4 regions of the Microbulbifer sp. ARAS458-1 genome follow, and region 1 is predicted to be linked to each of the others. Evidence: predicted binding sites of a transcription regulator. Region 1 holds the regulator's gene; each other region holds the start of a gene.
The links. Region 1 encodes sigma-54, which starts transcription at its own class of promoters, with help from an activator protein. Its sites were predicted from a motif close to TGGCACANNNNTTGCNNT; they were not measured.
Positions count from the first base shown of each region.

Region 2: the regulator sigma-54 is predicted to act here: its motif matches at 4,540-4,557, upstream of AAFH99_RS16040 (DUF1328 domain-containing protein).
Region 3: the regulator sigma-54 is predicted to act here: its motif matches at 1,543-1,560, upstream of nirB (nitrite reductase large subunit NirB).
Region 4: the regulator sigma-54 is predicted to act here: its motif matches at 1,570-1,587, upstream of AAFH99_RS15680 (NarK family nitrate/nitrite MFS transporter).

Region 1 is NZ_CP155838.1:1,720,307-1,728,418, reverse strand. Features, by position in the region: gene lptA (lipopolysaccharide transport periplasmic protein LptA) at 1-211, shown strand, start outside; gene lptB (LPS export ABC transporter ATP-binding protein) at 296-1,021, shown strand; gene AAFH99_RS07070 (RNA polymerase factor sigma-54) at 1,252-2,712, shown strand; gene hpf (ribosome hibernation-promoting factor, HPF/YfiA family) at 2,920-3,213, shown strand; gene ptsN (PTS IIA-like nitrogen regulatory protein PtsN) at 3,269-3,730, shown strand; gene rapZ (RNase adapter RapZ) at 3,848-4,726, shown strand; gene AAFH99_RS07050 (HPr family phosphocarrier protein) at 4,775-5,044, shown strand; gene mgtE (magnesium transporter) at 5,172-6,515, shown strand; gene yjgA (ribosome biogenesis factor YjgA) at 6,580-7,110, shown strand; gene AAFH99_RS07035 (RND family transporter) at 7,323-8,112, opposite strand, start outside.
Region 2 is NZ_CP155838.1:3,848,842-3,856,953, reverse strand. Features, by position in the region: gene AAFH99_RS16065 (sodium:solute symporter) at 1-1,167, shown strand, start outside; gene AAFH99_RS16060 (BON domain-containing protein) at 1,267-1,833, opposite strand; gene AAFH99_RS16055 (hypothetical protein) at 1,913-2,281, opposite strand; gene AAFH99_RS16050 (sigma-54 interaction domain-containing protein) at 2,575-3,966, shown strand; gene AAFH99_RS16045 (hypothetical protein) at 4,060-4,257, opposite strand; gene AAFH99_RS16040 (DUF1328 domain-containing protein) at 4,315-4,491, opposite strand; gene AAFH99_RS16035 (DPP IV N-terminal domain-containing protein) at 4,791-6,998, shown strand; gene AAFH99_RS16030 (DNRLRE domain-containing protein) at 7,077-8,112, opposite strand, start outside.
Region 3 is NZ_CP155838.1:3,759,828-3,767,939, forward strand. Features, by position in the region: gene AAFH99_RS15685 (protein kinase domain-containing protein) at 1-1,420, shown strand, start outside; gene nirB (nitrite reductase large subunit NirB) at 1,713-4,241, shown strand; gene nirD (nitrite reductase small subunit NirD) at 4,512-4,865, shown strand; gene AAFH99_RS15700 (molybdopterin-dependent oxidoreductase) at 4,921-7,623, shown strand; gene glp (gephyrin-like molybdotransferase Glp) at 8,046-8,112, shown strand, end outside.
Region 4 is NZ_CP155838.1:3,751,006-3,759,117, reverse strand. Features, by position in the region: gene AAFH99_RS15680 (NarK family nitrate/nitrite MFS transporter) at 1-1,336, opposite strand, end outside; gene AAFH99_RS15675 (CmpA/NrtA family ABC transporter substrate-binding protein) at 1,740-2,828, opposite strand; gene AAFH99_RS15670 (ANTAR domain-containing response regulator) at 2,919-3,521, opposite strand; gene AAFH99_RS15665 (molybdenum cofactor guanylyltransferase) at 4,173-4,841, shown strand; gene modA (molybdate ABC transporter substrate-binding protein) at 4,928-5,794, shown strand; gene AAFH99_RS15655 (Re/Si-specific NAD(P)(+) transhydrogenase subunit alpha) at 6,467-8,008, shown strand; gene pntB (Re/Si-specific NAD(P)(+) transhydrogenase subunit beta) at 8,021-8,112, shown strand, end outside.

The DNA of each region.
Region 1 (8,112 bases):
CCGCGCCGCGCGCATCGAGTTTCTGGTAGCCAGCGATGCCCTGCAATTAACCGGCGAAGCCTTTGTCGATCGCGATGGCAACACCCTGTCCGCAGAGCGCATTGACTACGACCTCAACAGCGAGCAGATGAAGGCCCGCGGCCAGTCCGAGAAAAAACGTGTGGAAATGATCTGGAAACCCGAAGGGCAGTCCGGAAGTAACGACGAGTAGCGGGGTAGACCGGCACCTTGCCAGCCCCCCCAAAGCAGAATTTTCAGGCGCGGCCTCCAGCCGCCCCTCAGCCGGAATTGAATAATGGCAACGCTCAAGGCGCTTCACCTCGCCAAGCAGTACAAAAAGCGCAAAGTCGTGCAGGACGTGTCCGTCAGTGTCTCCAGCGGCCAGGTTGTCGGCCTGCTCGGCCCCAACGGCGCCGGTAAAACCACCTGTTTCTACATGATTGCCGGCCTGGTGCAGGCGGATGCAGGCCAGGTGATGATCGACAGCGAGGATATTACCGGCCTGTCGATGCACGGCCGCGCACGCAAGGGTATCGGCTACCTGCCCCAGGAGGCCTCGGTCTTTCGCCGCCTGTCAGTCCAGGACAACATTCTTGCGATCCTGCAGACGCGCAAGGACCTGAGTAATACCCAGCGCAAAGAGCAGCTGGAAGCCCTGCTGGAAGAATTCCATATTACCCATATCCGCGAGAGCCTCGGCATGGCCCTGTCCGGGGGTGAGCGGCGACGGGTGGAGATTGCCCGCGCCCTGGCGACCAACCCGGCCTTCGTCCTACTCGATGAACCATTTGCCGGTGTAGACCCGATATCCGTCAACGACATCAAGCAGATCATTCGCCACCTCAAAGACCGCGGCATTGGCGTATTGATTACCGACCACAATGTGCGCGAGACCCTGGATATCTGTGAGACCGCATTTATTGTCAGCGAGGGCCATATCATCGCTTCTGGCGCCCCCCGCGACGTCGCCGAAAACAAACAGGTGAAAGACGTCTACCTGGGACATGAGTTCACGATTTAACCCTGAAAGCGGAAAAATTTCCCCGTTTTGCACTGTGGAGCGGACGTAAGTCACAGGATTTCACCCGTGACCAAATGCTTGCATTTTTTCGGCACACTTATTGCTTAACCGCCCCCTTGTCTTCCGCCCCGCCCCGGGGTAGTCTGCATGAAATGAGCTTTACCCCGCCGCAGGGAACATAAAATTCTCCGCAGCGGATCCACGCCAGACTTTTCTGCCGGCATACCCCTATGAAGCAGTCACTCCAGTTAAAACTCGGCACTCAGCTGACGATGACGCCACAGCTGCAGCAGGCCATCCGTCTTCTGCAACTGTCGACCCTGGACCTGCAACAGGAAATCCAGTCCGCACTCGACAGCAACCCGCTGCTGGAATCGGACTTTGACGAACACGCCGGCGAATCCCATCAGGATCAAAACACTCCCGCCGAGCGCAAAGAGGAAGCCCCGGAACGGTCCACTGAGGCGCAGAGTGAATCCGCCGCAGACGGAGACTGGAACAGCGACATTCCCGACGACCTGCCGGTAGACACGCGCTGGGATGACATCTACTCCAGCGGCAGCCACAGTGGCGGTGAAGGTGACGAATATGCGCTGGAACAGCGCAATGCCGCCTCGGAGAGCCTGCAGGATCACCTGATGTGGCAACTCAACCTTACACCGCTGACCATTGAGGACAAGCTGATCGGCGAAGCCCTGATTGACGCCATTGCACCCAATGGTTTTCTGGATACCCCCATCGAAGAACTGGCGGAATCCATGGAGCTTGAGTTGGATGAAGTAATGGCGGTACTCAAGACCATCCAGCAGTTGGAACCCGTGGGCTGTGGTGCGCGGGACCTGCGGGAAAGCCTGCTGCTGCAACTTCACCAGCTGCCAGAACACACTCCCTGGCTGCCCCAGGCCGTGACCGTTGTCAGTCAGCACCTGGATCTGCTAGGCAAAAGGGATTTCCGCCAACTGAGCCGCCGCACACGTCTCAGTGAATCGCAGCTGGGCGAGGTAATGCGCCTGATCCAGACCCTTACCCCCTACCCCGGCGAAGCGTTTGGCGGTGAAGAGCCCCAGTATGTAGTGCCGGATGTGATCGTCAGCCGCAAACACGACCGCTGGGTAGTAGAACTGAACCCCGAGACCACGCCCAAGCTGCGCATCAACGACGCCTACGCGGCAATGATCAAACGGGCTGACAATTCCAGCGAAAACAATTACCTGCGCGACAATCTGCAGGAGGCCCGCTGGTTTCTGAAGAGTCTGCAAAGCCGCCACGAGACACTACTGAAGGTGGCAAGCAGTATTGTGGAAAAGCAGCAGGGCTTTTTCGAACAGGGCCCTGAAGCCATGAAGCCCATGGTGCTGGCAAATATCGCCGAGACCATTGGCATGCACGAATCCACCATCTCACGGGTAACCACCCAGAAGTACATGCTCACCCCTCGCGGTGTGTTCGAACTCAAGTACTTCTTCTCCAGTCACGTCAGCACCGATTCCGGCGAAGACGCCTCCTCCACCGCCATCCGGGCACTGATCCGCAAGCTGATCGACGGGGAACAGCCGCGCAAGCCGCTATCAGACAACAAAATCACCCAGGAGCTGGACGCCCAAGGCATCAAGGTCGCACGCCGTACCGTGGCCAAATACCGAGAGTCCATGGGCATCCCCTCTTCCAGCGAACGCAAGCGACTGGTTTAACGACTCCGGTCACAGAATGCCTGTGACGCACCTCTGATGTCACCCCAGTCCTCACACTTGCGGTTTGCGCCCCTTTTTTGATCAATTTCCAGGCAACCAATAGCCTTGCGGCGAGTGTATCCTTCCATTCTGACGCACTTCCTAGTAGGGTTGCCGCCCTGTGCGGGGGTGCGACCAGATTGTGTTGTACCCGATGAGGAGAAATCCATGCAGATCAATATCAGTGGCCACCACGTAGACGTTACTCCGGCCATTCGCGATTACTGCCTGACCAAACTGGACAAGCTCTCCCGCCATAATGACCTGATCACCACAACGCAGGTTATCCTGTCCGTCGACAAACTGATCCAGAAAGCCGAAGCCCGCGTTCACGTGAACGGCAATAAGGATATTTTTGCCGATTCGGAATCTGAGGATATGTACGCAGCGATCGACTCGCTCACGGACAAACTCGACCGGCAGCTGCTGAAACACAAAGAGAAGTTACGCGGTCACCGCTAGGCTCATACCCATACGAGCCAACGGCTGATTCGCACCGCTAGATCATCTGTACGTTATGACATTGGAAGCATTACTCTCTCCCCGCCTGAGCCTTTGCCACCTGGCGGGGAGTAGCAAGAAGAAGCTGTTGCTCAATATCGCCCAGGCGATCTCGGATCAATACCCCGAACTGGACACCGACACAGTGTTCAACCAGCTGGTCGCCCGGGAGCGCCTGGGCTCTACCGGCATTGGCGAAGGTGTCGCCATTCCCCACTGCCGCCTGCCTGGCAGTGAAAAGCCAATCGGCGTGCTCTGCACCACTTCACCCGCGGTGGATTTTGATGCGATCGACCGCCAACCGGTAGACCTGCTGTTCGCCCTACTGGTACCGGAGGATTCCGACCAGGAGCACCTGGATACTCTGGCGGAAATTGCCGCTCTGTTCAGCGACAGCCGGGTCCGTGAAAAACTGCGTGAAGCCACCACCAGCGATGAACTCTACGCACTGGCGATCAACAGTGCCGCGGCAGCCTGATTTTTGTTGAGCTAGCGCTCAATGGCGCAGTTTTCGACCCCGCCGGTTGGGGTGACTGATTTATACTGGCCCGACGATTCAACAGAGCCTGCTCAACCTGCAAGGAGCGCGAGTGCAATGCGATTGGTCATCATCAGTGGTCGTTCCGGCTCGGGCAAAAGTTCTGCCCTGCAATTGCTGGAAGACGTCGGCTTCAACTGTATCGACAACTTGCCCGCCAGCCTGCTGCCGGAGCTTGTCCGTCGGGTCAGTGAGCAGACGCCCCAGGAACCCAGTGAAAATACCCAGCTGGCCCTCGGTATCGATGCCCGCAACCTGTGGCAGGATGTCCGCCACGCCCCCCAGGTTATCAATAACCTGCGCGACAGCGGTATCGAGTGCGATGTGGTCTATCTGGATGCGCGCTCGCCGGTGCTGGTTCAGCGCTTTAGCGAGACCCGCCGCAAACACCCCCTCAGCGACAGCCGCACCCACCTGCTGGAAGCCCTGAATCGGGAGAAGGAAGTCCTTGCCCCTCTTGCGGCCATGGCCGATCTGGTCATCGATACCAGCAGCCTCAGCCTGCATCAGTTGCGGGATCAAATTAAAACCCGGGTCGTAGGGAAGGACTCTCCCGGCATGGCGGTGTTGTTCCAGTCCTTTGGGTTCAAACACGGTGTACCGGTAGATGCGGACCTGGTCTTTGATCTGCGCTGCCTGCCCAACCCCTACTGGGTCGCGGAGCTGCGGGAAAAAACCGGGCTGGATCCGGAGGTGGCAGACTTCCTGCGCTCCCACCAGGAAACGGAAGATATGCAGCGGGACATCACGGCCTTCCTCGAGCGCTGGCTACCGTCGTACCAGCAGAGCAACCGCAGCTACACCTCGGTGTCGATCGGGTGTACCGGAGGCCGACACCGCTCGGTCTACATGGTGGAACAATTGGCGAAGCACTTTGCCGACACCTTTGAAAACATCCAAGTTCGCCACCGCGAGCAACAAAAAAAACGCAGCTGACCGCTCCACACCGGCGCCAGCTAAAAATCAGATCAAAGACCATCGAGCATGCCGAAAAGTCGTATCACCATCATTAATAAACTCGGACTACACGCCCGCGCCGCCAGCAAGCTCGCGCAGACCTGCGCTCGCTATTCCTCAGATGTAAAAGTGCACTGTCATGGCAAAGCCGTAGACGGTAAGAGCGTAATGGCACTGATGCTACTCGCCGCTGGCAAAGGCGTGGAACTCGAACTGGAAGTGACAGGTCGAGACGAAGATGCGGCACACGAGGCGATTTGCACCCTGATCAATGACCGGTTTGGCGAAGGCGAATAAAAAGCGAAATAGCCCAGAGAACCAAGAGGCAAACAAGCTGCCATTTGCCGGTTTCGCACTATAATGCCGGCACCCGCCACTCTATCCAGAATCAGGACCCTCCGTGCCCAAACCCGTCAACGCCGACATCAATTTCCGCGCCCAAAACCAGCTCGGTGAGCTGTATGCGGCACTGGATAGCGGTACCGGGCGCGAAGTCCAGCGCATGCTGGCATCCCTCTCCCCCCCCAGCATCGCCCAGCTACTGGAAAGCTCCCCGCCACGTATCCGTCAGGTGCTGTGGAAACTGATCGATCGCCAGATCGAGGGTGAGGTTCTGCAGGAACTCCCGGACGAGGTTCAGAGCCAGATTCTCTCCACCATGGACACCGAGGAAATGGTGGCGGTGATGGAGGGGCTGGACGCGGACGATGTGGCGGACATCCTGCAACAGCTGCCGGATCGGGTGATGGCGGAGGTGCTGTCGGCGATGAGCGAACGCGATCGCCAGCGGGTAGAGAGCGTCCTCTCTTACGATGAGGAAACCGCCGGCGGCCTGATGGACACGGAGATTGTCTCCGTGCGCCCGAACCTGCACCTGGATGTGGTACTGCGTTACCTGCGCCGCCACGAACAACTGCCGGAATCCACCGATAACATCTTTGTAGTCAACCGCAAGGACCGTTTTATCGGCCTGCTGCCTCTGGCCAAGCTGCTGACCACAGACCCGTCGGTTACGGTGCGCGAGATTATGGTGACCGATATCGAGCCGATTCCCGCGGATATGCCGGACGATGAAGTGGCGCGACTGTTCGCCAAGTACGACTGGATTACCGCGCCGGTTGTCGATGAGGAACGTCACCTGTTGGGCCGCATCACCATCGATGACGTGGTGGATGTTATCCGCGAGGATGCGGATCACTCGCTGATGAGCCTGGCGGGTCTCGACGAGGAGGAGGATACCTTTGCCACGGTCAGACGCACGGCGCCGCGCCGCGCCATCTGGCTGGGCATCAACCTGCTCACCGCACTGCTGGCGTCCTGGGTGATCAATCTGTTTCAGGGCACCATCGACAAGGTGGTGGCGCTGGCGGTTCTGATGCCAATTGTGGCGAGCATGGGCGGTGTTGCCGGCAGTCAGACACTGACGGTGGTCATTCGCGGTATGGCACTGGGCCAGGTGGGCCGCAGCAACCTGGGCTGGCTGTTGTCAAGAGAGCTGGGTAGCGGTGCGTTAAACGCGATCCTGTGGTCGGCGGTAATGGGAGTCATTGCGGCACTCTGGTTTGGGGATCCGCGTATCGCCTGGATTATCATTGCGGCCATGGTCATCAATCTGATTACGGCGGCGCTGGCGGGGGCAATTCTGCCGGTGGCGCTGCGGGCGATGCGGATCGATCCGGCGCTGGCGGGTGGTGTGGCACTGACGACGGTGACGGATGTGGTGGGCTTTATGTCTTTCCTTGGACTGGCCACAATATTTTTTGCCTGATGATTGGGTACCCAAATTACCGGGTACTGCCATTATTGGTTGAATTCAGATCTCGAGATTTTCTATGCACAATTCTGATGAACACACTCCGTATGATGAGTTTGATGAGGACCTTCCGAAAAGCAAAACTCAAATCAAGGAGGAGATGCACGAGCTGCAGGCGCTCGGCAAAAAACTGACGGAGCTGAATGCGGCGAAGTTGGCGGAGGTGCCGATGGATGCGACGCTTGAGGAAGGGATTGCGACCTTTCACCGGATCAAGTCGCGGGAGGCGCGGCGGCGCCAGCTTCAGTACATTGGTAAGTTGATGCGCAAGGCGGATGTGGAGGCGATTGAGGCGGTGCTGGAGAAGCACAAGGAGCAGGACCACCACCATTTGCGCTTTGACCGGATGGCGGAGGAATGGCGGGAGCGCTTGCTGACCGAGGGCAAAGAAGGCCAGAGTGCATTTTTTGATGCGTTCCCCGGTGTGGATATCCAGCAATTGCGCACGCTGATTCGCGAGTCCAATAAAGAGATCGCCAATAAAAAAGCCCCGACCAACCAGCGAAAACTGTTTCGCTACTTGCGGGACTTTTTTATGCAGGTGGACTGAGCGGGACTTCAAAGCTCAATTCGCACCTTCTTTTCGCGCCCAGTGGCGGCAAGCCACCGGGGAAGGGTTTTCAGGACCACTGTAAACCCTTCCTTGGGCGTTGCGGCGCAAACGTCCTGTTTGCGACGCTCCTGAAAACCCTTCCCCGGCAGCGTGCCTTCGATTCGAACTTCAGCTGCGATTAAGCGATTTCCAACTTCTCTATCCCGACTTCAACCCGGGCAGGTTTCAGCCGTTAGCGGCTTTCCCGGCTCATTCCCCTCCGCTGGATTCTTCAGCGGCTTGAACAAGACCAGCAGCAATGGCAGCAGTGCCAGTGAGCCCAGCAGGGCCGCCGACATGGCCAGTGCGGTCAGCAATCCGAAGTAAATCGAGGGCACGAATTTGGACAGTGCCAGTATCGAGAAGCCGGCGATAATCGTTATGGCGGTGTAGAACATGGCGCGGCCAATGGTGGCGTGGCTGCGGTGCATGGTGGCGATGTAGTCGCCGTCTTTGGCGAATTCTTCGCGGAACCGGTACAGGTAGTGGATGGCGTGGTCGACCCCGATGCCGACGGTGATGGCGGCAATGGTGATGGTCATCATGTCCAGCGGGATGTTTGCCAGGCCCATGCCGCCGAGGACCACGCAGGCGGCGAGCATATTCGGCACCAGGGCGATAATTGCGATGGGCAGTGAGCGGAACAGCACCAGGAACATCAGCAGGATGCCGGCGAAGACGGCGCCCAACGTGAGGATCTGGGATTTAAACAGGCTCTGCAGCATATTGTTGTACAGCACCAGCATACCGGTCTGGCGGATGTTTTCCGGGGCGATGCCCATTTCATTTTCCGCATAGGTGTAGATACGCTGGATCAGTTCGTCCCGGCGCAGGTTGGGGTCGGTTTCCATCACGCGCATGGTGATACGCGCCTGTTGCTCTTGCGGCGACCAGTAAGGGTTGATCAGTACCTGATTGATTTCCTCCGGCAGGCTCTGGCGGGCAACGGCCAGCTCGAAG
Region 2 (8,112 bases), 1.9 Mb from region 1:
GGCGGTGCGGTGGGAATTCTGCTGCTTGGCTTGCTCTTCGCTCCTGCACGGGCCCGGGGCTTTTCCACCATGAGTGAAGAGCTGGCCTCCTATGTGGGTAATCACCCGCTGGTAAACAAGGTAGTAGCCCTATTGATTCTGCTGGCCTGCCTGGGCTGGCTCGGCGCGCATATCCTGGGGGGAAGCCTGTACCTTGCCTGGATTACCGGTATCGACCTGCAACTGGCAAAACTGCTGGTCGCCGCGGGCTTTGGAGTTTTTGTGATCGTGGGTGGTTACCACGCGGTGGTGTGGACCGATACCCTGCAGGCTCTGGTGCTGTTTGCCGGGTTCCTGCTGATGGGAGTGTTTGCGGTGCACACCGTGGGTGGTTGGGAAGTAGTTATGGAATCCCAGCGCGCCGTTGAACAAGCACAGCCGATGGCATTCCTGCCGGCACTTTCCCTGGTTACCGTTATTGCCGTTGGTGTGCTGGCCACACCATCTTTCCGTCAGCGTATTTATTCCGCACGCAGCGTCGGCTCGGTGCGCAAGTCGTTTTATATTTCCGGTGGTCTTTACCTGTTCTTTTCTCTGATACCGGCACTTATCGGTATCTGCGCCTTCGTACTGAATCCCGCCCTGGAAAATCGTAACTTCGCCTTCCCCTATCTCGCGATCGAAGTGCTTCCGCTGGGCATCGGTGTGGTGGTATTGCTGGCGGGTTTGTCGGCCACCATGTCCAGTGCTAGTTCCGATGCCATTGCCGGTGTAACCGTACTGGTACGCGACATAAGAAAGACTCCGCCGCAAGAAGCGAGTGGTGGGTTGCGACAGTCACGTATTGGATTGCTGGTTGTTATCGGTATTGCGTTGGCGCTGGCGATGATGTCCGATGACCTGATCGGATATATCAGTAAAATGATTTCTACAGTGATGGCGGGACTGTTCGCCTGCGGATTGCTGGGGCGCTTCTGGCCCCTATATAGCTGGCAGGGCGCCCTGGCATCCCTGTTGGCTGGCTCCATTGTCTCAATGTTGGTGCTGGCAACGGCTAATAGTTTTTGGGGGAATCCGATTATTCCGGCCGTAGCTGCAGCGCTGGTTTGCGGGGTTGTCACAAGCTATTTATGTTCGCGTAGCGAGAGGGAAGTGACTGAGGCAGCCGTTGCGCCTTCCGCAGAATAAAAAAGGGCCGGTGGGGAACCGGCCAACGGATGGTTGTGGCTTGGGGGAGCCACAATGTGTCTGCAGGAGATCCTGTGAGAAATGGGGTAGTCGTGCAGGTTAGCCGGAAACTTTCAGTTTGTTCTCCACCTTGTCCACATCATTGGTGTTGCGCGCAATCGCTTCTGCCAGATCTTTTTCCGCCCCGGATTGAACTAAGCCACGTAGAATGATGGTGCCGTTTTTCGAGGTAACATCGATATCCGTACCAGCTACTTCTCGATCCATCAGCAGTCGCGTCTTCACAACCGTGGCGATTTTTGCATCGACATACTCACGATTGATTTTTTCACCAATCGGTTCATTGTTGGCGATACTCAGTTTATTCTCCACGCTTTTCACACCGTCTACGCTGGAAATCAATTCTTCCGCAAGACGTCGGTCTACATTGCTCTCCACTTCACCAGTGAGTAACACTACGCCATCGGAGACGTCGGTGTTGATCGTGAAGTTGTTAAGATTTTCATTCAGCAACAGAACAGTTTCTGCTTTTCCGTCGAGCCAGGCATCACTCACAGCACTTTTTTCTGCACTGTCTTCTGCATGAGTTAACGCTGACATGCCCAGGGCTGCACCAGCGATGGCAGAGAACAGAGCGGATTTGGAAAAGTGAATATGACGTTGCATTTCTGAGATCCTTTTTTGCTGTTGACGACCGGATAATTGCAACCACCATGCCAATTTAAAATTTTCGCCTGTCACCGACTTAATTGTGCGCGGCAAAGGCGGCCATTCGATCTATGGTGACCTGTAACATCGCTGTCTGCGCGGAGATCGAAATCTTCAGCGACGCGTCACCCAGTTCTTCGAGTAACTCCCGGTGTAAGCGCTTCTGACGGCGTTCGGTGGTAACCAGGTAGTCAATCAGGTCCGGTCCGGGCTTGGGGACCAGTAGGGAAAGAGAGCGGTAGCGCAGAGCGATCTCCGTGGCTCTCGAGTCAGTCTCCAGGGACGATTTGTCTTGGCCTGAAGCGTGGTGTTGCGTATGTGCTCGTAACTCCGCGGATAGAATATTTTTCAGGTTGCCATGTAAATTTTTCAGGTTCTGGAAACATTTTCGTAGTGGATAGTCCAAGCTGGGGCTGAGCCGGGAACCGTAAAACCTGGCTGCATGGGTGCTTGTGTGATGTAGTTCCGCCATTCTGCGGAAAATAACCGACGGATAATCGGATTTTAACGGGGAATTCGAAAATTTCTGGTTGGCCACAATGTCCTCCTGTTCGTCCTCGCTACCGAGTGAGGGTAGAGCGAGTGCGAAAACATTCGCGTTTACATGGTGATACAATTCAATCCCCGTGCCAGTGGGGCCTTGCGCTCTGGCGTTACTGTTGTTGAGCATTCATATGTTGACTTTATAAGGAACTGGGAATGAGCCGGAGACGTGTATTTCTGAGAATCAAGGACGCGGCCATTCGTGAGCGGGTAATCGGCTCACTGGAAAGCCCCCTCGCAAAAGATGACTTTAGCGATGACGACAAGTGGCTGGATGCATTGCTCGCCAATTGCTATGACCTGGCGGTTGTTGACACCGCTGAGTGCGATATTGATGCGCTGTGGCCGCTTGCGGAATCCCATACTCTGGCAGAGTGCGAATACCTCTTTCTCAGTGACGGTACCCCCAATGAGGCACTCGATAAGGCGACCTCGCGGTCTGGTGGCTTTCATTTCCGGCAGCCTTACGATGCGGAAGATATCGGAGAGGCAATCGCAGAGATCGTGTCTGAGCTGGATGTCGAGTCGGAGCCCCAGGAGAGACCGGTCAGCAGCCAGCTGGATCAGTACGGTCTGTTGGTGGGGTCCGCACGCCCCATGCGCAAACTTTATCGGACTCTGCGGAAGGTGGCAGGTTCCGAGGCGAATGTCATGGTGGTGGGGGAGAGCGGCGTCGGTAAAGAGCTGGTGGCCAATACACTGCACCAGGCCAGTGGTCGCTCGTTGGCTCCGTTTGTGGCTGTCAACTGTGGTGCCCTGAGCCCTGAACTGGTTGAGAGCGAGTTATTTGGCCATGCCAGAGGGGCATTTACCGGTGCCCATAAAGCCCACCATGGATTGTTCGCACAGGCCGAGGGAGGCACGCTGTTTCTTGATGAGGTGACAGAAATGTCACTCGAACATCAGGTCAAGTTACTTCGGGTGCTCGAGACCGGTGAGTATCGTCCTCTGGGCAGCAGCCAGCTGCGGAAAACCGACGTGCGCGTGGTCTCGGCGACAAACCGTGACCCCGAGGCGGCGGTCAATGAGGGCATTTTTCGCGAGGACCTCTATTTCAGACTTTGTCAGTTTCCTATTCGCGTCCCGCCGCTGCGCGATCGCGGTGACGATATTACGGGCCTGGCTCAACATTTCCTGGTGTATCGCAATAGTGAGGAAGACACTGCCAAGGTGTTCAGTGCGGAGGCTCTGAAACTGCTGGCACAACACCGGTGGCCCGGAAATGTGCGGGAGCTCAAATACTGTGTCGAGCGCGCATTTATTCTTGCCGAAAATGTCATAGAGCCTCAGCATATTATTCTTGGAGAGGTTGATGGGGAGCAGAGCCCGGCTTCGGTGACAACGCAGGTGCCCGCAGGTGTGCCGTTAGATGTGCTCGAACAGGCGGCAATTGAACGCACTCTTGAGCAGAACGATGGCAATAAAACGGAGACCGCAGAGCAGCTTGGGATCAGTGTGAAAACGCTGTACAACAAGCTGGAGAAATACGAGAAAGCTGGCAGCGACGCCAGTGCGCAATCGGTGATTGATTCATTGAATGGCGAGTAGCTTTGTTCAGCTCAGCCTTTTATCTCAACCTTAAAAAAGGGAGCGCAATGCGCTCCCTTTTTTCTGTCCGAAAATTGTTTTCGGGGCCAACGGTTAGCAGTCGGTATCTTCCGCATTTGCTTCCTCTTTCATATCTTCACAGGTGTCTTCAATCGCGTTTCCTGTATCAGTGACCGTCTCGTCGATGGTTTCTCCGATCGACTCCGCATCTTTCTCTTCACTGCAGGCTGCCAGGCTCATGGCTGCGGTAATGGCCAGTACCATAAAAAAAGCATTCTTGAAGATTTTCATAGGTTTGCTCCTTGGTTGAAATCAATAGTCAGATTTATAGGTCAAGAGTGCGGCCTGTTAAGGCTTCGGGCCCCGGCCGCGAATGGCGTTTGCGGCCAGTGCAATTAGCCACAGGACGATAAAGATAAAAAAGATGACCTTCGCAATACCGGCTGAGGCGCTGGCGATACCGGTAAATCCGAATAGCGCCGCTATCAGGGCAATAATGAGAAAGGCAATAGACCATCCAAGCATGTCGTATCTCCGTATGGGTGCAGTGCATGGCTGTGTGTCGATGGAGGTTTCGCAAACACCGTGCCAATTCTCGCCAGGCGGCAAGGTGCCTTGCTTTGCGCAAAATTGCGGATAAATTTCTGTCTGTACCGGGAAAGGTCAGTGGTAGATTTTTCAGACCTGTGTGAAATTTTTACGTGAGCGTGACGCTGAACCTGCTGAATGCCGGTTTCATCGCCTCCTGGCTACTAATTCCCATGGATTTATGTCATTTTTACCGCCAGTTTTGGTGGATGGTTCACGTGGCGACCTTGATGATTATGAAACGATTAGCTGTTCCTCTGGTTTTGTCTGTTTTCTCGGGATTTTGCGCTGCCGAGCAGCTCACGATCGACCGAATCTTCTCCGATCCCGCCTTGAGCGGTATAAGCCCTCGCGCTTTGCAGTACTCCCCGGACGGCAGTCGGGTCACTTTTCTTAAAGGTCGCGAGGAAGATTACAACCGCTACGATCTGTGGGAGTACCGCCTGAGTGACGGTGAAACCCGTATGCTGGTGGATTCCGATACGCTTCACAGTGGCGAAGAAAATCTTTCCGATGAAGAAAAGGCACGGCGCGAGCGCCAGCGGATTTTTGGCAGCGGTATCATGGAGTACAGCTGGTCTAAAGATGGCCGGTCACTGTTATTTCCTCTGGCCGGTGATGTCTTTTATTACTCCCTGGATGCCGGGAAGTCCAGACGCCTGACGGAAACCGAAGCCTTTGAAACCGATGTGCGGGTGTCGCCCAAAGGTAATTTTGTTTCGTTTATACGCGACCAGAATATTTTTGTGGTAGACCTGGAGAGCGGTAAGGAACGTCAACTGACCAGTGATGGTAAGGGCCCGATCAAAAACGGTATGGCGGAATTCGTCGCCCAGGAAGAAATGGACCGCATGACCGGTTACTGGTGGTCGCCGGATGAAAGGCGCATCGCTTTCCTGCAGGTGGATGAGAGTCCGGTGGATGAAGTTACCCGCAGCGAGATCTATGCGGATCGCATCGATATGATCAAGCAGCGCTACCCTGCTGCCGGCCGCCCCAATGTAAAAATCAAACTGGGTGTGCTGGATCTCGCCAGCGGAAAAACCCAGTGGCTGGATCTCGGCAAAGACGAAGATATCTATATTGCGCGGGTGAAATGGGCGCGGGATAACCTGCTTTCCTACCAATGGCAGAACCGCAGCCAGAACAGACTGGAACTGCGCTTTGTGGATATCCCCAGCGGCAAGACCCGCAACGCACTGGTGGAAACCAGCGATACCTGGGTGAACCTGTTCCACGACCTGCGCTTTCTGAAAGACAGCGACCGCTTTATCTGGGCGTCGGAAAAGGACGGTTTCAAGCACCTTTACCTGTATGATTTTTCCGGCAAACAACTGGCGCAGCTAACTCGTGGTGACTGGGCTATCGACGAACTGGAAGCGCTGGACGAGAAATCCGGCAATGTCTATTTCTCCGGTCGCAAAGACACGCCGCTGGAGCGCCACCTGTATGTGACCGACCTGAACGGCAGCGGCAAGATTGAAAAAATCTCCTCCCGCGCCGGCATGCACAGCATCAAATTTGCCGCTGATGCCTCTGGCTATATCGATACCTACTCCAATCCAAGCACACCGGCTCAGGTTAGCCTGCACGGTACCGATGGCAAGCGCGTGACCTGGCTGCAGGAAAACAAGGTGGAGAAAGACCACCCGCTGTACCCGTATATGAGTGACTGGATCGAGCCGGAGTTTGGTCAAATTGAGGCACCGGAAGGGCACACGCTTTATTACCGCTTATACAAGCCCGCGGGCTTTGATCCCAAGAAGTCCTACCCGACCATGGTATTCCTGTACGGCGGCCCCCACGCGCAGCTGGTTACCAACAGCTGGGACAGGCCCTTCAACCAGTTTATGGCCCAGCAGGGTTATGTGGTTTTCACGCTGGATAACCGCGGTTCCGCGAATCGCGGCAAAAAATTTGAAGATCCCATCTTCAAAAAAATGGGCGGCGTGGAAGTGGAAGATCAGGTGACCGGGGTGAAATTCCTGCGCTCACTGCCGTTTGTAGATCCGGACCGCATTGGTGTTTACGGCCACAGCTATGGCGGCTATATGGCGCTGATGACCATGTTCAAGACCGGGGATTATTTTAAGGCCGGTATTTCTGGTGCGCCGGTGACCGACTGGGGGCTGTACGATACCCACTATACCGAGCGCTATATGGGCAACCCGAATCAGGTGCCGGAAGCCTATGAGGCAGCGTCGGTCTTTCCCTATGCCAAGGATCTGAAAGGCCCACTGCTGATTTATCACGGCATGGCGGATGACAATGTGCTGTTTACCAACACCACCAAACTGATCAAGCAGTTGCAGGACAACGGTCAGCAGTTTGAACTGATGACTTATCCCGGCAAAAAGCACAGCCTGCGCGGCAAGGAAACCCGTAAGCACTGGCATCAGATGATGAAGGACTTTTTTGATCGCACTCTGAAGGCATCGGAATAACACGCTTGTGGTGTAAAAAAGGGGGCTTCCGATCCGGAAGCCCCCTTTTTTATGAAAGGCGGAAAGCCATGCCGCAGATTAATTGCTACAGGTCGCTTCCAGTCGCAACAGCGGGCCCTGACCGGTCTCTTTGGAGGTCATATCCACACCGTTGCTGCCATTGTTAGGAGCAATTACCAGACCGGTATTGGCGCCGGCCAGCCAGGTTTCCACAATGCCGGAAGACAGCAGGTCAATCTGCCGGGTGCCGGTGGAGCTGGGCACGAAGGTGGTCAGCTGGTTACCGAGCATGGCGCTGCCGCCGACACTGTTCCAGGTGGCACTGCCTTCCTGCCAGTTGGATGCGGCGCGGTACACGCCATAGGTATTGCCGGAGCGGTCGGTGACATTCAGTTCCAGCATGGCCCGGGAGAAGTTGCTGCAGTTTTCCACGCCGCTCAGATCAAACTTGATCAGGGTATACAGTTCGCCGTAGTAGCGGTCGCTGCCATCAGCCAGAAGACCGTCGCTGTCGCCGTCATAATTGCTACCGCTGCGGCCGGAACTTACAAATACGTCATCAGATGCCGCCTGCACGAACTGCTGGGTGCTGCCAGAGCCCGATGAGCTGCCCGAACCTGAACCAGAGCCCGATGAACTGCTGGAAGAGCTGCCGGAACCGCTGCAGTCTGCGTTTACTGTCAGCACCGGGGCGACACCGGTCTCTTTCGAGTTCATGTCCACACCGTCGCTGCCACCGAGCGACGCAATCACCAGGCCGGTATTGTTGCCGCTCAACCAGCTCTCTACCGCACCGCCGGACAGGCTGATCTGGCGCAGACCGGTAGAAGAGGGAGTGAAGGTCGCGAGCTGGGTACCCTGAATGCCACTGCCGCCGATATTGCTCCAGGTTGCGGATTCTTCCTGCCAGTTGCTGTTGGCCAGGAATACGCCAAAGCTGCTGTTGGAATAATTGGTGACGTTCACTTCCAGAGTCAGGTTGCTGAAATTGCTGCAGCTGGCCACTTCGTCCAGGTCGAATTTCAGCAGCGTCATCATCTGCCCGTAAGTCGAGTCGGAACCGTCCGCGAGCAGACCTTCATTGCTGCCATCGTAATTGGTGCCGGTCTGGTTT
Region 3 (8,112 bases), 2.0 Mb from region 1:
CCGACAGAGCGGTGGTGCGGATGAGGTGCAGCGCGGTTGGCTGACGACCTTCTCTGCGGTGGTGATCAAAGGCGCTACGGCGCACCTGATTCATATCGGGGATTCGCGGATCTATCGACTGAGAGACGGCAAGCTCGAATGCCTGACACAGGACCACAGCCGCACACTGGGCCCGGGGCGGACGTTTTTAAGCCGGGCACTGGGGATGGACGCACATATCGAGGTGGACTACCGGCAGGAGCCTTTGGAAGCCGGTGATCTGTTTTGCGTGACCACCGATGGCATTCACGACTTTCTGCCCACCAGGCAGTTCACCCGATTGCTCACACAGCACCAGTTGAAGGCGGCGCAGCCGTTGATGGCGGCGGCGCTGGAAAACGGGAGCCAGGACAATCTGAGCTTGGCCCTGTGCCGGGTGAATGTAGTGGAGTCACCGGAGGCGGACGATGTGATGCTGGCGACAAGCCAGCTACCCTTCCCGCCTCCGCTGCAGCCGGGCAACAAGATCGACGGTTACGAGGTGCTGCAGGAACTGCACGCGAGTAGTCGCAGCTATCTATATCTTGTACGGGATATGGAGTCGGATGAGCTGCGCGCTTTGAAGGCACCGTCGGAAAACTTCAGTGACGATCCGGCCTACATTGAACGGTTTATCGCAGAGGAGTGGACCGGGCGCAGGCTGGAGCATCCGGCCATTGTGAAGGTGTTTCCGCCGCGCAAGGAGCGTCAGTTTCTTTACCACGTTATGGAGTATGTGGACGGACAGAATCTGCGTCAGTGGATGCAGTTGAATCCGGAACCACCGCTGGATCAGGTGCGCAATCTGGTGCAGCAGCTGGTGAGCGCCCTGCGCCGCCTGCAGCGACTGGAAATCGTGCACGGGGATCTGAAGCCGGAAAATATCATGGTGGATTCCAGCGGTCGCCTGAAACTGATCGACCTGGGGGGCGCCAATGCGGCGGGGCTGCAAGAGCTGTTGCGCTATCAGGATAGTGCACCACCGGGCAGCAAGAACTACTGCGCGCCGGAATACTTTTTCGGCGATGCGGCCAGTCACCGTTCAGATATTTTCTCTCTAGGGGTCATCGCCTATGAAATGCTTACTGGTTGCTATCCCTATAAAGAGCGCTTCGGCAGCAACCACTATCAGTTAAAGAACTACGCCAGTCTGCGCTACCGCAGTGCACGACGGCAGCGGCAAGAAATACCAGACTGGATTGACGGTGCCCTGCGCCGAGCCTGTGCACCGGACCCGAAAAACCGCTACCCGGCTCTGTCGGAATTTGTGCACGACCTCAGTACACCGAACAAGAAGTTCGATAACGCGGAAAAACCGCCGCTGATGGAACGCAACCCGCTACTGTTCTGGCAGACGGTAGCGGTACTGGCGATTCTGTCTCACCTGTTGTACTTCCTGTAACCTGCCCTCCTTTGAAGCAAGTCTGGCAGAGGCGCACCAAGTTGACGCGCGCCGCCATGCGAAATCGCCATTAAACCGTACAAAACCTGTGGTTTCCCCAACCTTCTGCCGCTCGTAAAAGTTGGCATAGAGATTGAATATCTTTAGTCACAATCCGACATTCTTTTAGCAAGGCAACGGCGCCTGACACTCTTCGACAGAAGAGGGGACGCCCGTGCAGCCGCAAGCTAACCAGGCCCTCCCCTAACGCTTTTCTTCTGTCGAACCCAATCAGGTTCAAACGGCAGAGATTATGGTTAAGCAAAAAATCGTCGTCATCGGCAACGGCATGGTGGGTCACCACTTCCTGGAACAACTGGCAAATCGTCCCGAACGGGAAATGTTCGACGTGCTGGTATTCTGCGCCGAACCCCGCCCCGCCTATGACCGGGTACACCTCTCCGAATACTTTGGCGGCCGCTCCGCCGACGACCTGGCCATGGGCAAAGTGGAGCAGTACCGCGAGTGGGGTTACGACCTGCGTCTGAACGATGCCGCCGTGGGCATCGACCGCGAGAACAAAATCGTAACTTCTGCCAGTGGCGCGAGTGAAGCGTACGATCACCTGATCCTGGCTACCGGCTCCTATCCTTTTGTACCGCCGATTCCCGGCCACCAGCACGACAAGTGCTTCGTCTACCGCACCATTGAAGACCTCGACAAAATTCAGGCCGCCGCCAAAGAAGGCAAGGTTGGCGTGGTTGTGGGCGGTGGTCTGCTGGGGCTGGAAGCGGCCAACGCGCTCAAACAGCTCGGCCTGGAAGCACACGTGGTGGAATTCGCCCCGGGCCTGATGTCCGTACAGCTGGACGAAGGCGGCTCCAAACTGCTGCGGGAAAAAATTGAAGAGCTGGGCGTAACCGTTCACACCAGCACCGCCACCGAACTGATCGAAGAAGTGGACGGCGGTCGCCTGCGTATGAACTTCAAAGGCGACAAGTCCCTGGATACCGACTTGATTGTGTTTTCCGCCGGTATCCGCCCGGAAGACAGCCTGGCGAAATCCGCTGGTATCGAACTGGGTGAGCGCGGCGGTATCGTGGTGGACAATACCTGCCGCACCTCCGACAAAAATATTTTCGCCATCGGCGAGTGTGCCCTGTTCAACAACTTTATCTACGGTCTGGTAGCCCCCGGCTACACCATGGCGCGCACCGCGGTTTCCCTACTGTGTGGCGAGGCAGCGGAATTCAACGGCGCGGACATGAGCACCAAGCTGAAACTGCTGGGTGTGGAAGTGGGCTCCATCGGCGACGCACACGGCCGCGCGGAAGGTTCCGCCGCGATCACCTTTGTCGATGAACAGACTGGCGTGTACAAGCGCATGATTACCGACCGCGAAGGCAAGAAACTACGCGGTGCGGTACTGGTGGGCGACACCGGCGATTACGACACCCTGCTGCAATACCACCTGAACGATATGGATCTGCCGGAACACCCGGAACAACTGATCCTGCCGGCACTGGACGGCGCCGCCCCGACTCTCGGTGCCGACGCGCTGCCAGATACCGCCACCATTTGTTCCTGTCACAACGTCAGCAAAGGCGACATCGTCGGCGCGGTTCAGGGCGGTTGCTGCTCTGTGGGCGAAGTCAAAGACTGCACCAAGGCGGCCACCGGCTGTGGTGGCTGTTCTGCACTGCTGAAAAACGTGGTGGACACAGAGCTCGCGGCCCTGGGTATGGAAGTGAACAACGACCTCTGCCCGCACTTCCCCTACACCCGCCAGGAAATTTTCCACATGGTGCAGGTGGAGGAAATCAAAACCTTCGACGAGCTACTGCACAAGCACGGCACCGGTAAAGGCTGTGAAATCTGTAAGCCCACCGCGGCTTCCATTTTCGCATCCCTGTGGAACGAACATATTCACAAAAAGCCCCACGTTGGCCTGCAGGACACCAACGATACCTTTATGGCGAATATGCAGAAAAACGGTACCTACTCCGTGGTTCCGCGTATTGCCGGCGGTGAGATTACTCCCGACAAACTGATCGTGCTGGGTCAGGTGGCAAAGAAATACGATCTGTATACCAAGATCACCGGCGGCCAGCGTATCGACCTGTTTGGCGCTCGCTTGGAAGAGCTGCCGGAGATCTGGCGCGAGCTGACCGATGCGGGCTTTGAGACTGGCCACGCGTACGGTAAATCCCTGCGCACCGTTAAATCCTGTGTGGGTAGTACCTGGTGTCGCTTTGGTGTGCAGGACAGTGTGGGCATGGCGCTTATGGTAGAGAACCGCTACAAGGGCCTGCGTTCCCCGCACAAAATCAAGATGGCGGTTTCCGGTTGTACCCGTGAGTGTGCGGAAGCCCAGAGCAAAGATATTGGTGTGATTGCGACCGAGAACGGCTGGAACCTGTATGTGTGTGGTAACGGTGGTATGCGCCCCCGTCACGCGGATTTGTTTGCGACGGATCTCGACGATGTGACGCTGATTAGATATATCGACCGTGTGCTGATGTTCTATGTGCGCACGGCGGACAAGTTGCAGCGTACTTCGGTTTGGCTGGAAAACCTGGAAGGTGGTCTGGATTACCTGCGCGAGGTGGTGATCGAGGACAAGCTGGGTATCTGCGATGAGCTGGAACGCCAGATGACCAATGTGGTTGGCACTTACCAGTGTGAGTGGAAAACCGCGATCAACGATCCGGAAATGGTCAAGCGCTTCCGCCAGTTCGTAAATACCGACGAGAAAGACGAGAAAATCGTCTTCGTGGAAGAGCGCGAACAACGCCGCCCTGCGACTCAGGAAGAAATCGTCAAGATTGCCGAGCCGGCTTAAGTTTTTTCCCGGCCCGGTGGCGGCGAGTCACCGGGTGCGGGTTTTCAGGACCGAGCTGGGCGCCCCCCTGGGAACCCATCCATGGGCGCTGCGGCGCAAACTTCCTGTTTGCGACGCTCCTGAAAACCCGCACTCGGCGCCTCGCCTTCGCATCGAACTAATTTAGTCCGCCCCGCGTCATTCCGGCGCAGGCCGGAATCCAGCCCCACAGAAGCTGGAAAAGAACACAAGTTTTAAGATTTTCACCACCACCATTTGTGGAGAACCAGAATGAGCGAAGTTGCCATAACCCGCGCCGAGTGGCTGCAAGTCTGCAAGCGATCAGACCTTGTAGCCGATTCCGGAGTGTGCGCTCTTGTGGGCGGTCGTCAGATTGCCCTGTTTTTTTTACCCGAGCAGGAACCCCAGTTGTACGCCATCGATAACTGGGATCCTATCGCCAACGCCGGCGTAATCGGCCGCGGCCTTGTGGCGGAGATCGACGGTGAGCTGACCGTTGCCTCGCCGCTGTACAAGCAGCACTACCGCCTGAGCGACGGCCAGTGCCTGGAAGAGGAAGAGATCAAGCTGGAGATATTCCCCGTTGCCTTTGAGGGCGATGATGTTCTGATTCAGGTTGGCTAATCGATAATCCGATCGGCCGATTAAAAGAAGAAGCAAACAAAATAAGCAGTCGAAGATGGCATTAACAGAACTGTTCAGCGCCCACAGATCCTGTACCACCTGCCCCTATTGCGGGGTGGGTTGCGGGGTGGCGGCGACGCGGGAGTCCAGCCCGGCCACTGGTGAGGATGTGATCCGCATTGAGGGAGATCAGCAGCATCCGGCCAACAAAGGCAAGCTGTGCGTCAAGGGTTCTTCCCTGGCGGATACTCTCGGCAACCACGGGCGTCTGTTAAAGCCGCAGTTGCACGGCGAAGAGTGCGACTGGGGAACGGCGCTGGAATTTGCCGCGTCGCGGCTGCGCGAGACCATCGACGAGCACGGGCCGGATTCAGTGGCATTTTACTTGTCCGGTCAGTTGTTGACGGAAGATTATTACGTTGCCAACAAACTGATGAAGGGATTTATCGGCACGGGCAATGTGGATACCAATTCCCGCCTGTGTATGTCCTCTGCGGTGGCCGCCTACAAACGTGCATTTGGCGCGGATGCGGTGCCGTGTAATTACGAGGATCTGGACGAGGCGGAGCTGGTGGTTCTGATCGGCTCCAATGCCGCCTGGACTCACCCGATTCTGTTCCAACGGATGCAGGCGGCCAATGCGAAACTGGTGGTGGTAGATCCCCGCGGTAGTGCCACCAGTGAAATGGCGGATATGCATCTGGCGATCACCCCGGGTAGTGATGCGGCGCTATTTAACGGTCTGCTGCACTATCTCACCGAATTCGGTGCCCTGGATCAGGGGTTTATCGACAACCACACGGAAAGTTTTACCGACGCGCTTTACGTAGCCGCGGAGTGGACGCCGGAGAAAGTGGCGGAATACTGCAGTGTGGAGCTGGAGCAATTGCTCGCTTTTTACGAGCTGTTCCGCACCACAGAAAAAACCATCAGCTTCTATTCCCAGGGCGTCAATCAGTCCAGCACAGGCACCGATAAAAACAACACCATTATCAATTGCCACCTAGCCACCGGCCGCATCGGCAAGCCCGGTTGTGGCCCCTTCTCCATCACCGGCCAGCCCAATGCCATGGGCGGGCGCGAGGTGGGCGGGCTGGCGAATATGCTCGCCGCGCATATGGATTTCACCGAAGACAATATCGACCGCGTGGGCCGCTTCTGGAATGCCACAAAGATGGCACAGGGCCCGGGCCTGAAAGCGGTGGACCTGTTTAACGCGGTGGAGAGCGGTCAGATCAAGGCCGTGTGGATCATGGCCACCAATCCGGCGGTGAGTATGCCGGATGCACGCCGCGTCGCCGCCGCCCTGAAAAACTGCCCCACGGTGATCGTCTCCGACTGCGTCGGCGATACCGATACCGCGCGCACCGCCGACCTGCTGCTACCCGCGACCACCTGGGGGGAAAAGACCGGCACCGTCACCAACTCCGAGCGCTGTATCTCCCGTCAGAAAGGTTTTCTGCCGAAACCGGGGGAAGCCCGCCACGACTGGGAAATCATCTGCGAGGTGGCAAAGCGCCTCGGCTTTGGCGAAGCGTTTGATTTTGAAACCCCGGCAGATATTTTCCGCGAGCACGCCGCCCTGTCCGGGTTTGAAAACACCCGTGACCAGGCCCGCCGCGCCTTCGATATTTCCGCGCTGGCGAATATCAGCGATCAGGAATACGACTTCTTTACTCCGGTGCAGTGGCCGGTGAACGCCGAACATCCCCACGGCACCGCGCGCCTGTTCAGCGACGGCGACTTCTACACCCCCAATGGCCGCGCCCGCTTTGTCGCCGTACAGCCCCGGTGCCCGAAGCAGGAAGCCCGCGACGAATACCCGCTGGTGTTGAACAGCGGCCGTCTGCGCGACCAGTGGCACACCATGACCCGCACCGGCCGCGCGCGCAAACTGCTGGACCACAGCGAAGCGCCGGAACTGCACGTACATCCACAGGAAGCGTCTAAATTCGGTATCGAAGATGCACAACTGGTGCGCGTGGAAAGCGAAAAAGGCCAGTTCTTCGGCCGCGCAAAAGTTACCAGCAGTCAGAAACCCGGCCAACTGTTTGCCCCGATCCACTGGAGTGACAGCCTCGCCCACAACGCCACCGTCAGCGCCCTGGCCATCCCCTTCACCGACCCCTTCTCCGGCCAGCCGGAACTGAAGCAGGTAGCGGTAAAAGTCGAACCACTCTCTGCCCACAGCTACGCCTGCCTGCTACTGCGCAGCAAAGCCGCAGAAGAACTCCACAGCCGCCTGCAGGCCGGCGACACGCAATTGTTTGAAACCATCCTGCACTGGTACCGGGTACCGGTGGAAGGCGATTACCGTTTCGAATTGGCCCTGAAAAAGCAACCGGACTGGCAGTCCATGGCCGACAAGCTGTTCAACCTGAGCGGCAAACAACTCAATCGCAAACAGCTGCAACTGCCCAGCGGCGAACGCTGGTTGCTGCACAGTGAAGAGATGGAATTACTGGTCTTCACCAGCGCCGACTGGCAGGGCCTGCCGGACCGCAAAACTCTGGAAAACGCCCTGCAAGAGCCACTACCAGACGCACCTGCAAAACTCTTACATGACGTCCCCGCCAGTGCGCAGATGGTATGCACCTGCCTGCAGGTTTCCCGCAAGGAAATCGAAGCGGCGATTGCCGAAGGTGCGGCCTCCGTTGATGAGCTGGGTGAACTGCTGGGATGTGGTACCAACTGCGGTTCCTGCAAGCCGGAAATCTCAGCGCTGCTGAATACCAATCTTGCAGTAGCGGTTGGGTAAGCACCGAATAGTTCTCACGTCATGCCGGACTTGATCCGGCATCCAGCTTCGTAGTGCTGGATTCCGGGTCGAGCCCGGAATGACGAGAGAGCGGTGAATCAACCGGTAAGTACGATACAGCTACTCTCAAGCTCTATCACTGTCATGCCGGACCTGATCCGGCATCCGGCTTCGGAACTCTGGATTCCGGGTCGAGCCTGGAATGACGGGAGAGTGACGAATCAACCTGTAAGTACGATATACCTACTCTCAACCTCTATCAGCGTCATGCCGGACTTGATCCGGCATCCAGCTTCGTAGCGCTGGATTCCGGGTCAAGCCCGGAATGACGTTAGAGCGAACAATCCCATCTCAGCACTTGGCAAATCCCACCCAGCCCAGCTATCTTCTCGACCAAACAGACAAGATTTAAGGCAATAACAATGACTGATGCCTGTGCAGAAAACGGCCTGCGTTCCGTAGAAGTGGCCAAGCAGATGCTGATCGACA
Region 4 (8,112 bases), 2.0 Mb from region 1:
GGTAAGAAACCATACTCAGCACCGTCAGATAGAACACCGCGCCCACATTACCGTAAGCTCCGGTCATCCCTGCAATCTGCCCGGTCAGGCGGCGCTTGATCAGCGGCACCACAGCAAACACCGCACCCTCACCGGATTGCACGAAGAAAGAACATGCCATCGCCGCAGCCACCGCCAAGTATAAAGGCCACTCGCTGTCGATCATGCTCATGGTCAGATAACCCAGCGCCAGACCCGCGGTCAGAATCAGCAGCGTACTCTTGCGCCCGAACCGGTCACTGATCAAACCACCCGCCGGACGCGACATCAGGTTCATAAACGCGTAGGCCGAAGCCAGCAGACCCGCCTTCACCGGATCCAGAGTAAAGGTCTCCGAGAAAAACAGCGGCAGCATGGAAATCACCGCAAGCTCGGAACCGAAGGTCGCAAAGTACAGAATATTCAGCACCGCAACCTGCTTGAACTTGTAGCGGTGAATAGGCTCCGGTAGCTTCACGAAAATCTCTTTGTTGATGTCGTAACACTTCTTCGCATCAAACACGTACAGCGCCACCAGGGATACATAAATGACGATCGCCACCGGCATTGCCAGCATGCCCACGCCCGCCGGCGACAGCTTCCAGGTCAGCAGCGCCAGCGCCGCGTACATGGGCACCTTCATGATCAACAGCAGTACAAAGTCCGACGGGCTGGACACTTCCATGCCGCCGATTTTCTTCGGCTTGAAATAAGTGCCGCCTTTCGGGGTGTCGGTTACCGAGCGGTAATAAATCACACTGTAAACCAGTGCAATCACACCGGTAATACCGATGGCATAGCGCCAGCCGTCGTCGCCACCGAACAGCAGTGCGATGGTCGGCAGGCTCATGGCACCGGCGGCAGAACCAAAGTTACCCCAGCCACCGTAAATACCTTCCGCGGTACCCAGCTGCTTTGCGGGGAACCACTCGGAAACCATGCGGATACCAATCACGAACCCGGCGCCGATAAAGCCCAGCAGAAAACGGCCGATAGCCGCCGCGGTAAAGCTGTCCGCCAGCGCAAAGATAAAACAGGGGATACTGCCAATGGCCAGCAACAGGGAATAGGTCAGGCGCGGGCCGTATTTATCGGTGAGCATCCCGATAATGACCCGCGCGGGAATGGTCAGTGCCACGTTCAGTATCAGCAGTGTCTTTACCTGTTCTGAGGTCAGCGACAGGCTGTCCGCAATCGCCATTAACAGTGGTGCGTGGTTAAACCAGGCAAAGAAAGTAATAAAGAATGCTATCCAGGTCAGGTGCAGCACCCGGATTTTTCCTTTAAAGGAAAACAGATTTATGGAATCGCTGGACATAATTCTATCCCGTCAGTTTGTGTTCTGGATCAGCCTGCTTGCTCTCGGCAACCGTCCCAAATTGCGGGCATAAAAAAAGCCCACGGGGCAACCTGGCTGCCGCCGGTGGACTTCGATGTCCTGTATCTCTGTGCAACCCGGGATAAAAACCGGGCTGACAATATTCATGGTGTTTCAGTAGTTGCGGTTTGTCCCTTCAGAGGGCTGCAAAACCGCTACTTGCTGAATTACTGCATTCAATATCTGTGCCACTTGTGGTCGGTTATTGTGCATGCGTACATTGGTGGTGCGATTCCGGGCGGGTGTCTCTGAAGAGGCACTCATAACAAGGTTGAATTCGCCCCGTTTTGGGGAGCTTTTGTGCTTGCGGTGCACCGCAATGCGCCGCAGGCGACATCGCTTGCTAGACGGTACCTGCCTTCTTGGATGAGCCGAGCTGCTGGAGGCGCAGAAAATCCAGGGTCTGCTGGTACAGGTCCGTGCAGAAAAGCTGTGAAGTATTCGTATCTACCGGCGCAATGTCATTGCACAGTGCCACAAGCTCCCTGGCTTTTTGCTCGGTGGGGCGCCCGTGCTCCGATTGCGGATGGGCGAACAGGTGCCATCCGGTGTTCTGCACCGGCTCTTTGCCGTGCAAACTCAGAAGCTGGTCGTTCAGAGAGGCGGCAATGGTTGCTTCCGGTAAATCCAGGTTCTCGGGACGCGCCAGAATACCGACCGCATCGCGGCGCTGGTTGCGATCGCTCAGCCAGCCACAGGCCTCCAGCAGTGCTGCGCGCAACGCCATGTGGGTCGCCGGATTGGCTTCGTGCCAGCTGCGGGTAACGGCCAGCACCTTTTCCGGCATGGCGGGCATCAAGGCATTATTCGGGGTGGCGATAACGCCGATGTTCTCCTGGACTGCCAAGGTATTCCAGGGCTCGCCCACGCAGAATCCATCGATATCGCCGCGGCGCAGGTGATCGACCATTTGCTCCGGTGGCAATACCAGCAGGCGCACATCGGTGTCCGGATTGATACCGGCACTGTTGAGCCAATAGCGCAATTGCAGGGTGTGGCTGGCAAACGGGTAGACACTGGCGAAGGTGAGGGGAGCTTCACCTTCCGCGCGCGAGGAAATAAACCGTTGCAGTGCCGCGCCATTACCCGCCGCATCATGGGTTGCCGGGCTCAACTGGTCGTACAGGGATTTTGACAGGGTAATTGCGTTGCCGTTGCAGCTCAGAATCAGTCCGCTGAGCAGTTCTTCCTCACAGTGGGGCAGTGTCTGCTTCAGAGTCAATGGCATCGGGGCCAGCATGGCTGCGGCGTCGGCCGCCCCACCTATCAGTTTGTCGCGCAGGGTCGCCCAGGATGTTTCACGCTGCAGTTCCACTTTGAGCCCGTAGCGTTCGAACAGGCCCAGTTCACGGGCAATGATCAGCGGTGCGCTGTCGGTGAGGCGCAGGTAGAGAAGTTTCAGGTTCGGCTTTTCGGCTTGCAGGCTGCTCACGTTGATTCTCTCGATAATACGTTCGGTAACTTGTTTGTATTCTTGCGCTGGTTCGCCCCGGGTGTGTTTTTGAGGCGTGTCAGGCCGGGCTCAACGCGCAGATGATTGCAGGTGAGCGACGATCTGTTCAGCCACGTTGCGCATGGTGGAGTTGCTGTTCATGGCCAGGGTGCGCAGCGTCTGGTGGGCTGCCTGCTCGCTGATGTTTTTGCGCGCCATCAGCAGGCCTTTTGCCCGTTCAATAATTTTGCGTTCGTCGAGCTGTTGCTGGGTGCGCTGCAGAGACTCGCGCAGGTGCTGGTAGCTGCGGAACTGGGCCATGGCGATTTCGATGGCGGGGGCCACACGCTCGGCGGACAGGCCTTCGGCCATATAGGCACTGACGCCGGCCTCGACCGCGCTGGTAATAAATTCGGCGCCGCCGCGAGCGGAAAACATGGCGACCGGAGTGGGGTTGTGTTGATTGATGACCGACAGGCTCTCGAGGATATCCCGGTCCGGAGACTCGATGTCAATCAGGACAATGTCCGGCCGGTGTTTCTCCACCTGGAAAAGAAGGCCCTCGGCACTGGAAAGCTGTGCCAGCAGGTTGTAGCCAGCAGCGGTGAGCTGTTCAGCCACCATGGCAGCGCGTTCTGTCTGGTCATCGACCAGCAGAATGCTTATTGGGGCAGATACTGGAGTGGTGGTCATCGCTTCGTCAAAACTTATGTTCGAACTGCTGCCAGGCGCCATCAGTGTGACTACTGAGGCGCCAGTAGTCCGGGTGCGTGCTTGGCAGGCAGGCCGGTATTTTTGTTATCGCATGGATCACTTGCGGCCGAGTACTTTGTCGTATCTGCGCCGGGTGTCGCTGCTTTAGAGTTTATGCTGAGTCGTTGCAATCTTGGTGCCAGAAGCAAGGACTTAGCTGCCAATGGCGCTGCCTTGCGGGCCTGCGCCTGTCGGCAGACAGAAATAAAAAAGCCCGGCCGCACACACGGTGCTGCCGGGCTTCTTTGCCTGTGGTGATTAGACAATCAAAACTCGTACCAACTTTGGCAAACGGAGCAGGCCCGCACAAAGCCGCATGCGAACGGGATGAGCAAGCGCTGATGGGGTTGGGTAAATACCTGGTATCAGTGCCTTCAGTTGGTGCGGGTGACAAGTTGTGGGCGGCAAATTGGTGCAGGGGCGTCACCTGGCCGGGTTTGCTGCGATGTCGACGACTGGATAGAGGGTGGCGGGTGAATTGGCTCTTTGGGGCTAATGGCGTCTGCTGTGGAATATGCGAAGCTACTTTTGCTGTATGGTTTCTTTTTCGGATTGCCTTGAAGGAAGAATGATTCTGGGAAGCTGTATTCGATGACCCCTCCCCACAACCCCAGTCCGCCCCGCGGGGGCGCTTTCAATACTGGCGCCGTTAGTCTTAACGCCCCGGCCAGAGGTCGCGGTGCGACGCTGCATGTGTGCCCGGTGGTACTCGCCGGAGGTCTGTCCAGCCGCATGGGGCAGGACAAAGCGCTGCTAAAATTATCCAATGGACGGACTCTACTCGAACAGGCGAAGAGCCAGTTTGCGCAGATGCGCGAAATTGACGGCATACAATGGATGCCGACCCTGGTCAGTGGACGCCGACCTGGCGGAATTCCCGATCAGGTCGACGCGGCGGGGCCCCTCGGCGGGCTACAGGCAGTTTACCGGCACCTGCAGCAGAGTGACCGTCCCTGTGATGCGCTGCTGGTGGCACCTGTGGATATGCCGCTGTTGACCCCGGGCCTGCTGCAACGGTTGTGTGTGGCAGGGCAGTCCGTGGAGCAGGCCGTCTGTTACGGCAACCACTATCTGCCGTGCTGGTTGCCCCTGGGGCAGCGTTGCCGCAATTACCTGGACGCCGCCGCTGCGGGCAATGCGATTGCCTCGATGCGGGCACTATTCGGGTTCATTGGCTGTATGCAATTGCCCACCCCGGAGGGCGACTGGCATCTGAATCTGAACCGGCCGGAAGACTATCAGCGATTCCGGGGTGATTGACTTGGGCCGTTGAACTCGGCCTGCAACCCGGCCAGAGACCCGGGTGGGGTAAACCTTCGCTATTCGAACAGAGGTTTTGATTTCGGATGACGGGACAATCGAGCCGATACCTTCTGGCCCAGCGGCGTGTGTTTACGCTGTTGGTGGTTACCCTGCTGTCAGTGTCGCTGATGAGTTGCGGAGATCACTCCCGCCGCGAGTTGAGGGTGGCGGTGGATGCGAGTTTTCAGCCCGCCCTGGAAGCCCTTCGTCCCCAGTTTGAATCTCACTGCCGGTGCCGTCTGCAGATCACTGCGGGTGCCAGTGGTCTGCTTTACAGCCAGATCCGCGCGGATAGCGCGGACCCTGCTTTTGACCTGATGCTGTCCGCGGACAGCGCCCGCCCGGTACTGCTGGAAAAGGCCGGACTTACGGTGCCCGCCAGTCGTCAGGCGTTTGCGCGCGGGCAGCTGGCGGTGTGGGCCAACCCTGTAGTATCCAAAAGTAAGTCCTCCGGTTTTTCCCAGCTTTCCATGCAGCTGACAAAGAGCGGTGCGATGTTGACGCCTCGACAACTGATTCTGTTGCTGGGGCGCGGCAAGCACAAGCTGGTGGTGGCGGACCCTCAGCTGGCCCCGGATGGGGATGCGGCAGTGAAGATGCTCAAGAAGCTGCGCCTCTGGCCCAGGGTCAAGAACCGGGTGGTGTATGCGGGTCATTCCGGCCATGCGCAGATCATGTTGCACCAGGGGGAGGGCGATCTGGGGGTGATTCCCTACAGCCAGGCGCTGGCATCCGGGCGCCGCGGCCAATATATGCGGATTCCGGAGCAGTTCCACCCACCGATCGAATTGCAGATGGTGATCCTGCGGGGTACCCGCCAGCGCACGCTGGCGATCCGTCTGCTGCAATATCTACGCTCCGATGCCGTGCAGCGAAAACTGCCCGAACTGGGTTTTCGTGCCGCAGAATAATATTCTGCAAATAGACGGGATATTTTGGTTTCACAGGAAATAGTTGCGGTTATTCCCATTTATTTCCCGCCTACGAATATGGCAAATCCCGATGCCGATAATTGGTTTTATATGATACCTATTCCATTGGTGAATTATTCCCATATCAAAGCGTTATTATTTGCAGATGGCGCTTTCGAATTAATAAAAACCCTTTGGAATAGTTAACCAAATATTCCCTTATGCGAATTGATAAAATGTGGTTTGGCGTTTTTTTTCGCGCAGCAGCTTATATAGTTTCCCTGTGTCATCATTTAGCCTAAATGCACAATAGTCAGGCGGTTTCTCTCGATTTTTGTTTCATTTGTAACGTAATCTGCTGATTTTTAATCAATTTCCCTTATTTCTGATAAATTTCCACTAAACGAGTAATAAGAATCCTCTATTTCCGTTACCTGAATTTATTCCCTTTAATTCATCGTCCTACCGAAACGGATTTAATTTTTCCGGGAAAACTTTTTTCCCGGGCAGGACCGCTTTCACGCCAAAATCAGATATGCCTGATGACGGACCGGGAAGTTCAGGATTAAATGTCAGCGGTACATAAATGACCCGGTTAACCGGGTCGACTCTTTGCAGCCATTTGTAACGAAGAGTTTTATAACAACGAAATATTTAACGGGAGCACAAACGGTGATTATTGCCATACCAAAGGAGACCGCGCCTGGAGAGTCGCGGGTCGCGGCAACGCCAGCCAGCGTAAAGCGTTTGCAGTCGCTGGGCTTTGACGTTGTGATCGAACAGGGGGCCGGTGAAGCAGCCAGCTTTCCGGATGCCGAATACGAACAGGCCGGTGCCAAGCTGTGTGCGAACGCCGCTGAGTGCCTGAGCCAGGCGGGCATCGTACTGAAAGTACAGCAGCCCACCGACGCCGAACTGGACCTGATCCCCAGCGGCGCCACCCTGGTGGCCTTCCTTAAGCCGGCGCAGAACGAGGCGCTGCTGAAGAAGTTCGCGAACAAGAACATCAACGCGCTGGCGGTGGAGTCCATTCCTCGTATTTCCCGCGCACAGAAAATGGATGCACTGAGCTCCATGGCCAACATCGCCGGTTACCGTGCGGTGATCGAGGCGGCCCACGAGTTCGGACGCTTCTTTACCGGTCAGATCACTGCCGCCGGTAAGATTCCGCCCGCCAAGGTACTGGTGATCGGCGCCGGTGTTGCGGGTCTGTCCGCCATTGGTACCGCCAAGAGCATGGGCGCCATCGTGCGCGCCTTTGATACCCGCCCGGAAGTGCGCGAGCAAGTAGAGTCCATGGGGGCGGAATTCCTCACCGTGGAAATCGAGGAAGACGGCTCCGGCACCGGCGGTTACGCCAAGCAGATGTCCAAGGAGTTTATCGAGGCCGAAATGGCCCTGTTCCGCGAACAGGCCAAGGAGGTGGACATCGTCATCACTACCGCACTGATCCCCGGCAAACCGGCGCCGAAGCTGTGGCTGGCGGACATGGTGGAAACCATGGCCGAAGGTTCCGTGGTTGTGGACCTGGCGGCGGAAATGGGCGGCAACTGTGACTTTACCGAAGCGGACAAAAAAGTCGTCAAGAGCGGCGTGACCATCCTCGGTTACACCAACCTGGCGAGCCGCGCGGCCACCCAGTCCTCCACCCTGTACGCCACCAACCTGTGTCACCTGCTGACCGACATGACGCCGGAGAAAAACGGCGAGATCGTCATCGACTTTGAAGACGAAGCGGTTCGCGGTGCCACCGTGGTGAAGGAGGGCGAAATCACCTGGCCGCCGCCCGCGCCAAAAATCTCTGCCGCGCCTCCGCAGAAAAAGCCGGAGCCGCAGATTGAAGTGGAGCCGAAGCCGGAGAAGAAATCCTCCCCGCTGTCCCTGGTGGCCTTCTGGGCTGTGGCCGGCCTGCTGTTGCTGGCCCTGGGTAAATCCGCACCGGCGGACTTCGTGGCCCACTTTACCGTGTTTGTGCTGTCCATCTTTATCGGCTGGCAGGTGATCTGGAACGTATCCCACGCCCTGCACACCCCGCTGATGAGTGTGACCAACGCCATCTCCGGCATCGTGATCATCGGTGCCCTGTTGCAGGTGGGCGCCACCGGTTCCTTCCTGGTGACCGTAATGGCATTTATCGCGGTACTGTTTGCCAGTATCAACATCTTCGGTGGCTTCTTCGTAACCCACCGCATGCTGAAAATGTTCCGTCGATAAGGAGAGACAGACATGAATAGTGTAATTTCTATGGCGTATCTGTTCTCCGCGGTGATGTTCATCCTGAGCCTCGGCGGACTGTCCACTCACGAGACTGCAAGACG